3 regions of the Halanaerobium sp. ST460_2HS_T2 genome follow, and region 1 is predicted to be linked to each of the others. Evidence: riboswitches for the same ligand, from Rfam matches in the RefSeq annotation. Region 1 holds a riboswitch; each other region holds the start of a gene.

Region 1 (3,283 bases):
TAATTAAACATGCTAATCCCTGTGGTATGGCAACAGCTAATACGCTTAAAGATGCTTTTGTTAATGCCCATGCAGGAGATCCATTATCTGCTTTTGGTTCAATTGTGGCAGTAAATAGAAAAATTGATACTGAAACAGCTAAAGAAATTGCTGATCAGGATAAGTTTATAGAAGTTGTTATAGCTCCCGATTATGAAGAAGAGGCATTAGAAATTCTTAAAGCTAGATCTGAAAAAATGAGGATTTTAAAAACCGGTGAGCTTTCTATTAATAGAGAAAAACCTGGCTACAGTATGAAAAAGGTAACAGGGGGTCTTTTAGTTCAGGATAGAGATTTAGCTCAGACTGCTGCTGAGGATCTTAAAGTAGTGACCGAAAAAGCTCCAACTGAAGAGCAGATAAAAGACCTATTATTTTCCTGGAAGGTAGTTAAACATGTTAAATCAAATGCAATTGTAATGGCTAAAGATGAGATGGTAGTTGGTGTTGGTGCCGGTCAGATGAGCAGAGTTGACTCAATGATTATTGCCGGCCGTAAAGCTGAAGGCCGCCAGGAAGGTGGAGTTGTTGCTTCTGATGCGTTTTTCCCATTCCCTGATGCAGTAGAAAAAGCTGCCGAACTTGGCATTAAAGCAATAATTCAGCCGGGGGGTTCAATCAGAGATGAGAAGGTAATTGCAGCCTGTAACAAATTGGGAATTGCAATGGTCTTTACTGGCAAAAGGCATTTTAGACACTAAATTCACTTTATTTTAGATTAAATTTATTTTGTTGTTATAAGTAGTTATTTGGAAAAGATAATTATTAGAAAAACCCAGTTTATGCTGGGTTAATATAAATTTCCCTAATCAATTCTCCATTCTTTTTAATGGTCCCTACTCAGCCATTAAGATAAGAATGGGGAATTTTTATTTTTGTTTAAAAGTTATTAAAAATAATGCTTTATAATGATATAAATATTCATCTTTAGAAAAAATTGACTTTTAAAAAGGGATTTTTATTTTAATCTTGAATATTTATATAATAGTAGTAATTACTTTAAAATCTAATAATTTATTTAAAGGCAAAATAGTCGAAAGGCTGTGACGCAAAAATCTGAGTCTAAGGATGTTAATATTATCTATGATTGTCAGATCTGCCTCGGGAATTAATAGCCAGTGATTTTTATTGCTGGCTATTTTTGATTAAATAATAAAAATTTAATTTTTTTACTGAACTTATTGTTTTAAGTTGAGTGGATATTGAAGGAGGTCCATTTTTTTAATGAGTAAAAGAGCAGTAGATAATTTGATCGAAAAAAAGGTTAATGAAAATATTGTTAATAATCTTGAACAGAAAATCTGTTATTATAAAGACCCATATACTTATAAAATGGCAAATTTGAGTTATGCAAAATTTCTGGGAAAAGATCCTGGTGATGTAGAAAATATTTTTTGTCAGGCAAAAGATATTACAAATCACAATATTTTAGAGAATGAACTCAGGCGTAACCGAGATAGCCTGAAGCGAATAATAGTAAGTGTGAGAGATATTTCTGAGCGTAAAGAGAATAGTTTAAAATTAAAAAAATTATCCAGGGAATACGAAACTATTTTATCTAATGTTGAGAATGCAATTTTTCTAATTAATGTTGAGAGTGGTAAATTTAGATATCAGCGTTTAAACAGCTTTCATGAAAAAGCAACAGGGTTAAAAACTAAAGAAGTTGCTGGTAAAACACCGATCGAAATTTTTGGGGAAAAGGTAGGACCTGAATTAGAAAAAAAATATAGACGCTGTTTGGATAAAAAAAGCAGTATTAGTTATGAAGAAGAGCTTACTCTACCAGCGGGTAAAAGAGTATGGTTAACTAAACTAACGCCAGTAATTAATAAGGGAGAGGTAGAAAAAATTGTAGGTTCTTCACTAGATATTACAGAGAATAAAAAAAAGGAAAGAGAAATTAAATATCTTTCTTTACATGATGAAATGACTGAACTTTATAATAGAAGGTATTTTGAAAATGAAATGGAGCGCCTGGATTCGAGCAGAAAGTTACCGGTAGCAATTTTAATAGCTGATCTTGACAATTTAAAATATGTTAATGATAATTTTGGCCATCAGCAGGGTGATAATTATATAATAACTGCAGCTCAGATGATTAAAGAATCAATTAGAGGGATTGATATCGCTGCAAGAATTGGAGGAGATGAGTTTGCTCTTATTTTACCGGAGACCGACTCCGATGAAGCTGAAAAAATATGTAATCGAATTAAAGAAAAAGAAAGCGATTATTTAAAGCAAAAAAATCTAATAGAAATTTTTTCTATTTCGATTGGATATGCAGTAAAGAAAAGTGAAGAGATATCTTTAGAAGAAGTTTTTAGAAAAGCAGATAAAAGAATGTATGCTAATAAAGCAAAAAACAAATCAAAAAAGAAATAAATTTAATTGAAATCATCCCCCACTTATATCGAAAGTTTTATATAATCCTGATATCAGTAAAGAAATTTTATGTAAAATGAAAAAACTCGCCTCGGGAAAAAGGCGAGTAAAACAAGGAGAAAAGTATCTATTACTTTTATCTATGCTTAAAGCTGTCCTCTGCAACAGCTTAAAAAGGGGATAAATAAAGTATTTATCTTTTCTATATTTATAGTAACAATTATTTATTAAAAAACCTTTAAAGTAAGATTAGAAATAGATTAAATTGGAGAAATTATTTAATCTATAACTATATAACAATAAGAATAGGAGTGATTAATTTGGCAAAGGTAATGGTGGTAGATGATACAGCATTTATGCGTTTAAAGCTCAAACAAATTCTAAAGGAATTTGGACATGAAATTGTTGGTGAAGCAGAAAATGGGAAAATAGCAGTTGATAAATATAAATCACTGGATCCCGATATAGTTTTTATGGACATCACGATGCCCGAAATGGATGGTATTGAAGCGGTCAAAACGCTAAAAAAAATTGATTCTGATGTTCAAGTTGTAATTTGCAGTGCAATGGGGCAAAAAAAGATTGTACTGGAAGCAATAAAATCTGGAGCTAAAGATTTTATAGTTAAACCATTTAAAAAAGGAAAAATCGAAGAAACAATTAATAAATTAAATATACAGTAAAATATTTAAATTAGTTCTCTATCTTTTATTTAATAAATATAAAGATAGAGAATTTTTTTTAAAATGAAAAAACCCACCTCGGGAAAAAGGTGGGTAAAACAAGGAGAAAAGTATCTATTACTTTTATCTATGCTTAAAGCTGTCCTCTGCAACAGCTTCAAAAAGGGGATAACAAA
Region 2 (3,283 bases), on a different contig from region 1:
CTAAAGGAACAGAAAGTTAAAAAACTGGATTATATTATTAGTACCCATCCCCATGCTGATCATATAGGGGGGCTGGTTGATATAATTAACAGCTTTGAAGTGAAAACTGTACTGGACAGCGGTAAAATACATACATCTCAAACTTATGAGAACTATCTGCTCAAAATCGATCAGGAGAATATTAATTTTAAAACACCCCGACGTGGGGATCAATTTGAAATTGGTGAAAGTAAAATTACATTTCTTCATCCTGAGGAATCATTAGAGAATTATAGTTTAAATAATTCCTCGCTGGTCTTTGTACTTGAATATGATACCCAGAAATTCTTATTTACTGGAGATATAGAAAAAAAAGTTGAAAATAAACTGCTGTCTGAATATCCTGAACTTCAGGTGAATTTGATCAAGGTACCTCATCATGGAAGTAAAACTTCCGGTTTAAAAAGCTGGATTAACAGTTTAGAACCTGAACTGGCAGTTATTCAGGTAGGGGCTGATAATCATTATGATCATCCAGCAGCAGAGATTGTGGAACTTTATCAAAAATTAGGAGCCCGGGTTTACAGAAACGACTTAAATGGTAATATTGTAGTTACAGCTGATGGAAACAATTATACAGTCAAAGTTGATCAAATTACTGATCTAAAAAATAGCAAAACTTATTCCGAAACTAAATCAGCTGCTGCTGAGAAATATAACAGTTTAATTAATATTAATACAGCCAGCGAAACTAGTTTAGACAGGCTCTGGGGTATTGGACCGGCAACAGCCGCAAAGATAATCAGTTATCGAGAAAAGAATGGCTATTTTAAAAAAATTGAAGAAATTAAAGAAGTCGATGGTATTGGTGAAGAAAAATTTAAACACTGGCAGAACAAAATTACTGTAAATTAAAAAATAAAGAAAGGATGATTTGATGAAGGTAACTGTTGATAAAATTGAAGCAGAAAAAGCAAGATTATTGATTCGCCCGGAAGAAAAGTTAGACTTTTATCTTCCCTTAAGTGAGCTACCAGAAGGAACTGAGGAAGGAAGTATTTTAAATATTGAATTTGAACTCAACAAAAATGAAAAAAAGGCTGCCCAAAAAAGAGTAGGCAACCTTTTAAACAAACTGAAAAACAAAAATAATTGATTTAATATAATACCTCCAGGTAGAAAGTCTAACTAAAAGAACTATCTACCTGAAGGTATTTTGATTACTTATTTTAGTATAAAACAGGAGTAATACTGTGTCTTAAATCAAGTTCCAAATTATTAACTGAAGCTCTATAATCAGGATCTAAAATAAACTTTAAATCAAAACTTATCTGTCTGACACCTTTTTCTCCTCTAAATTTAGCTGTGGTTGAATTCAATTTTTGCCACTCAAAATCACTTTGATCAGCTTTTTTTATCATAACAGTGGTATTTAAATTTCTATTATTTAACCGGAGATACCAATCAGCATTACTTAGAATTTCAATACTTAATCCATCTTCGATAATGATTTCTCTACTTCCACTGTAATTTGCCATCAAAAAAGTATAGTCGATATCAGCTTTATCAACTACTTCTACTCTCTGAAAAACCGGAATCCTGGCTTCAGTCTGAACACTTCGTTCAATTAAATTCTTCTTTTTAGCAGCAGCTTCAACATAATCAGTAGTAAGAAAAAAATTCAGAAATAAAATCATAAACATTAAACTAATTCCACTTATCACTCGAAATTTAAGCTTCATTTTATCCTCCTTTTAGCAGCCGGCTATCTCAAATTGAGATCCTCAGCTTTGTGTCCTTACCTCACGATAAGTTTACCTTTATTAAAAAGAGTTTCTAACTCTTTATTAACCTTAATTATATCAAGATTAGTAAATTTTTGTCAAGTTATAATTTCTGACAGCAATCTTATATAGTTATAAAATTTAAAAGTGGCAGATTAGAATCTGCCACTTTTGAGTAAAACTATTATTTTATAGATTATCTATTTATTTTACGGACGCATTGCTTCAAATAGTACTTTGGAGAATTCAGTATTTTGGATAACTCCATTGAAATCTTCAGTCTCAGGTCCAAAAGCGAAAATTGGAACTGAATTAAGTGTATGTCCACCAGTATCAGATTTTGCCCGTACATCTGCAGCAACTACGCCAACATTATTTTTTTCAGCAATAATTGATCCGATTTGCCAGCCTACTTTATATTGATAATAAAGTGAACCATCATCTTCATTTACAATATTACTATTAAACTCTCTAGCTTCTTTTTCAGTTAATTCAAGATTAGCATATTCTTTAAATACGCGCTGAATACTATCAATTGTATATGCATTTCCAGATTCAGTTTCAACTAATTTACCAGCCATATATTCCGGAGAGACTTCAATATTCATTAGAGCTTCTTTATTAATAGGTTCAGTTACAGAAAATCCTAAAGTTTCATGGTCTGCAACAACAACCACCATTGTATTCCCATTTTCTCTGGCCCAGTCAACAGCATATTTTATGCTTGCATCAAAATCAAGAGTTTCTGCTACAACTCCCGGTACATCTGCTGCATGAGCTGCATGGTCAATTCTTGCTCCTTCTGCCATCAAGAAAAATCCATCTTCATCTTCAGAAAGAACATCAATCGCTTTTGTAGTCATTTCTAAAAGACTTGGTTCTTTTGAATCTAGATCATCACGATCCTTGATATAATTCATATAAGAATCATTAAACAGGCCAAGCACTTTACCATTCATTGGCATTACTCTTTTTAATTGTTCCTTATCTGTTACATACTGATAACCCATTTTTTTAGCCTTTGCTATTAAATCTTCGCCGGCTTCTTCTTTCATAAAATCTTCTCGTCCACCACCAAGAACAACGTCTACATCGTTATCTAAAATCTGTTTTGCAATTTCTCCCCCCATACCGCGATCTTTAACAGAGGCAGCAAAAGTAGCTGGAGTAGCATCTGTAACCATATTGGTACTTATAATCCCTGTCGCTTTGTTTCTTACTTCAGCAAAATCCAATACAGAATCCAACTCTGCTCCATTTTTATTCATAGCCACAGCACCATTGTATACTTTATTACCTGTAGCCATCGCTGTACCAGCGGCAGCAGAATCAGTAACCCCTTCTGTAGAACTGGTCATCATAAGACCAACATTGGGCATCTTCATCATTTCAAGTTTATAATCCTTGTCTCCAGCCATATATCTAGTCATGTCCATCTGGCCGATTCCCATACCATCACCAATCATTAAAATGATATTCTTTACCTCAGCCTGAGCCGCTGCAGTAAAAACAAGAGAAAA
Region 3 (3,283 bases), on a different contig from region 1:
AAGCTCCAAGCAGATGGCTGATCCTAAAAATGAATTGGAAATTGGAGCCAGTCTTCCCGGTAATATTGTTGAAATCTTAGTTGAAGAAGGGGAAGAAGTTGAGAAAAATCAGAGTCTTGTAATTATGGAAGCCATGAAGATGGAGACTAATATTACTGCTCCAACTAATGGTACTGTGGCTGCAATCCATGCTGCAGCGGGACAGCAGCTTGAATCTGGAGAATTAATTCTGGAATTAGAGTAAACTAAAAGTTATCATCTAAATGGAATATAAAATTAGCGGCCGCCTCTTTTAAGAAATTTGAGGCGGTTTTTTAACCTGCTAAACTGCTTTTTAATTTTTATATTTTGTGTTAAAATATAAATATAAGAAATAATTAAATTTTCTGAATAAAAATTATAGAAAAAAGGGGGATAGAGATTTTATCTAGTATTTTTTGAAAGATAATAATCTCAAATATTATGTATCATAAAAAAACCAGTCTCGGTCTTGATGAAAATGTAGAAGCCATTCTGGCTTATGCCGGTATCTGGGTAACAGGTTTAATCTTTCTATTTATAGAAAAAGACAATAATCATGTTCGTTTTCATGCAATGCAGTCACTGATTACCTTTTTTTCTTTATTTATTGCTTCATCACTGGTGCTTGTAATTCCATTAATTGGAATTCTGATTTCTTCATTAATAACATTTGTGGGTACAATTCTCTGGCTTTTATTAATGTATAAGGCTTATAATGGAGAAATATTTAAACTTCCTTATGTCGGTGATCTGGCTGAGGAATTAACCTTTGGTGAAAGTTTTGAGGACAAGAGTAAATAATTAAGAGAATTATTTACTGATTATAGTATTTATTGATTATAATTTATTAAGTTTAAATAGCCTGCTTCTAAAAAGAGCCTGTAGAATTAAAACTCTACAGGCTAATTAAATTTTATTTAATTTTTTTTAACTGACCTGGAGGTAAATTACTTTCATCTGTATCATTTTCTTTGGGATCTCCAGGTGGTTGAGGATCAATACCATTTCCAATTCCATTATTCCCTTTGTCTTTGGAAGGTGGTTCTGGTTCTTCAGGATCATCAGGAGGATTGACAACAACAGCCAGAGCGGTTAAAGTGATACTAAAGATTAGAACTAAAATCAAAAAAACTGCCAGCACACGATTCCAATTTTTCATGAGCTTACCTCCTTTTAAAAGACCTTACTCCAGGGAGGAGATCTGGCAGCCTGGCGGCCCTGAATGGGTCCATGGCTTTGCGCCGCATTTTTACAAATGCTTAGCTATTTTTGCTTCTCCTTAATTATAAACTAATTATATTCCTAAAATTTGGACAAGTCAATGTAACTGCTTTACATATAAAATAATTTACAGGATTTAATTCTTTTATATAGAATTAATATTAAGAGACTAGTTTTTCTATTATATTCAAAAATATTTAAGAAAAAGGGGAATAAGATGTTAAAACCTTCTAAGAGATTTGTATATTTTACAATTCGTTTTATACTGGTCCATGTTATAACATATGTTTTTATCAGTGTAGTATTTAAAAATCTTCAGAATTATGCCAGTGCTTTTATTACGATGGATGCATTTTCTAATTTTCGTTCACCCGATTCCACAATTGTCAGGCTGGCACCTGTTTTTCAAATTTTTAGAGGAGCTTTTTTTGCTTTTATTTTATACCCTTTTTATAATACTTTAATTAAAAGTGATTATGCCTGGGTGAAAATGTTTTTTTTGATCTGGGGATTTTCTCTAATTGGCTCAGTAGCGCCAATCCCGGGTTCAATAGAAGGAATGATTTATACAAAGATGTCTCTGGTCGAACATTTAATTGGACTGCCGGAAATTACAGTACAGATTTTTGTTTTTAGTTGGTTTTTTGTAAAATGGGAAAACAGAACTGAAAGAGACTACAGCTAAGACTGGAGGAGTGTAATGCCGAAACCAATTAAATTTATACATACAGCAGATGTTCATCTTGGAAAAGAATTAAGCTGTAATGGAATAAATAATTCTAATCATAAAAATTTATTTTCTAATGCCGGCAAAATAGCTTTTGAGAACTTAGTTGAATTGGCCGTTAATGAAGAAGTTGATTTTATTGTAGTTGCTGGTGATCTCTATGATCGGGAGGCACGTTCAGTTAAGGCCAGCCGATTTTTTTTAAATCAGACTCAGTTTTTAAAAGAAAAAGGAATAGATATTTACTTGATTTCTGGTAATCATGATCCCGCTGGTATGGAAAACGAGGTTTTTGAACTTCCAGAAAATGTACATTATTTTTCTAGCGAAGAAGTAGAAGTAAAAGAATATCAAAAAGAAGGAATAACAGCTGCCAGAATTATAGGTCAATCATACAGACAAAAATTTGAGTCAAGAACAATGTACAATTTTTATACTGCTCCTGATAGTTCTATTTTTAATATTGGGCTACTGCACACAGCACTGAGCAAGGATAATAACCACTATGTTCCAGTTAATAAAGGTGAACTACTTACAAAAGATGATATTGATTACTGGGCTCTCGGACATTTACATCAGTATCAAAAAATAAATCAGCAACCTGCCATTTATTTTTCGGGAACTCTGCAGGCTCATAACATCAGCGAGGAAGGTAATAAAGGAGTAATTCTGGTTGAGGTTGATAAAAATTTAAATAGTAAAGAAAAGTTTATTTCGCTGGCGCCTGTTATCTATCTAAAACTTAAAATTAATTTAGAAAAAGAAGGATTAAAAAATATAAGTCAACTTCAAAATTTAATTACTGATGAAATTAACAAAATGAGAGATAAAATAACAAACCAAAACAGAAATAAAAATTTTCAGATTAAAGCAGTTATTATTCGTCTGCTGATTGAAGGGCGGACAGAACTGCATCAGCATGTTGAAAATAACAGAGAAGAGCTCGAAGCAAGTTTAGTCAATTATTTTCGTCAGCAAAATTACAGACATTATCCTGTTGTTTGGATCCATTCTCTTATTTTTAGAACTGCTAAAACATTACCTGATCTGAAAAGTTTAAAAAATAATAACCCACTTTACCAAAATATAAAAGAATTAATTGAGGAAAGCCTTACTGATGCAGAACTTAATCAGGAACTGCTAGCAGAATGGGGACAGATCTGGCAGGGAAATCAGGATAATGAAGATAGAGAAAACTATAAATTTTATCCAGAGAAAAAGCTGCAGCGTGAAATTTTATCCGAAGTAGAAAGAATTATAATTTCAGAGTTAATTGAGGATGGCGATTAAATGTATTATAAGAAAATATATATT

Evidence for each region. A riboswitch is a leader RNA that binds a small molecule or an ion and turns the genes downstream of it on or off. The one in region 1 is predicted to bind cyclic di-GMP.
Region 2: it holds a riboswitch for cyclic di-GMP, as region 1 does, so the genes downstream of both, DFR80_RS04820 (hypothetical protein) here and DFR80_RS00850 (sensor domain-containing diguanylate cyclase) in region 1, are expected to answer to the same signal.
Region 3: it holds a riboswitch for cyclic di-GMP, as region 1 does, so the genes downstream of both, DFR80_RS05965 (hypothetical protein) here and DFR80_RS00850 (sensor domain-containing diguanylate cyclase) in region 1, are expected to answer to the same signal.

What each region holds. Positions count from the first base shown of each region.
Region 1 covers NZ_QPJF01000001.1:183,560-186,842, reverse strand. Annotated here, with positions in the region: gene purH (bifunctional phosphoribosylaminoimidazolecarboxamide formyltransferase/IMP cyclohydrolase) at 1-740, shown strand, start outside; cyclic di-GMP riboswitch class I at 1,053-1,143, shown strand; gene DFR80_RS00850 (sensor domain-containing diguanylate cyclase) at 1,264-2,424, shown strand; gene DFR80_RS00845 (response regulator) at 2,745-3,107, shown strand.
Region 2 covers NZ_QPJF01000007.1:57,621-60,903, forward strand. Annotated here, with positions in the region: gene DFR80_RS04810 (MBL fold metallo-hydrolase) at 1-894, shown strand, start outside; gene DFR80_RS04815 (DUF3006 domain-containing protein) at 917-1,135, shown strand; gene DFR80_RS04820 (hypothetical protein) at 1,209-1,721, opposite strand; cyclic di-GMP riboswitch class I at 1,733-1,808, opposite strand; gene DFR80_RS04825 (alkaline phosphatase) at 1,973-3,283, opposite strand, start outside.
Region 3 covers NZ_QPJF01000009.1:63,820-67,102, forward strand. Annotated here, with positions in the region: gene DFR80_RS05955 (pyruvate carboxylase) at 1-244, shown strand, start outside; gene DFR80_RS05960 (DUF4870 domain-containing protein) at 463-822, shown strand; gene DFR80_RS05965 (hypothetical protein) at 935-1,180, opposite strand; cyclic di-GMP riboswitch class I at 1,222-1,296, opposite strand; gene DFR80_RS05970 (hypothetical protein) at 1,460-1,927, shown strand; gene DFR80_RS05975 (DNA repair exonuclease) at 1,943-3,259, shown strand; gene DFR80_RS05980 (AAA family ATPase) at 3,260-3,283, shown strand, end outside.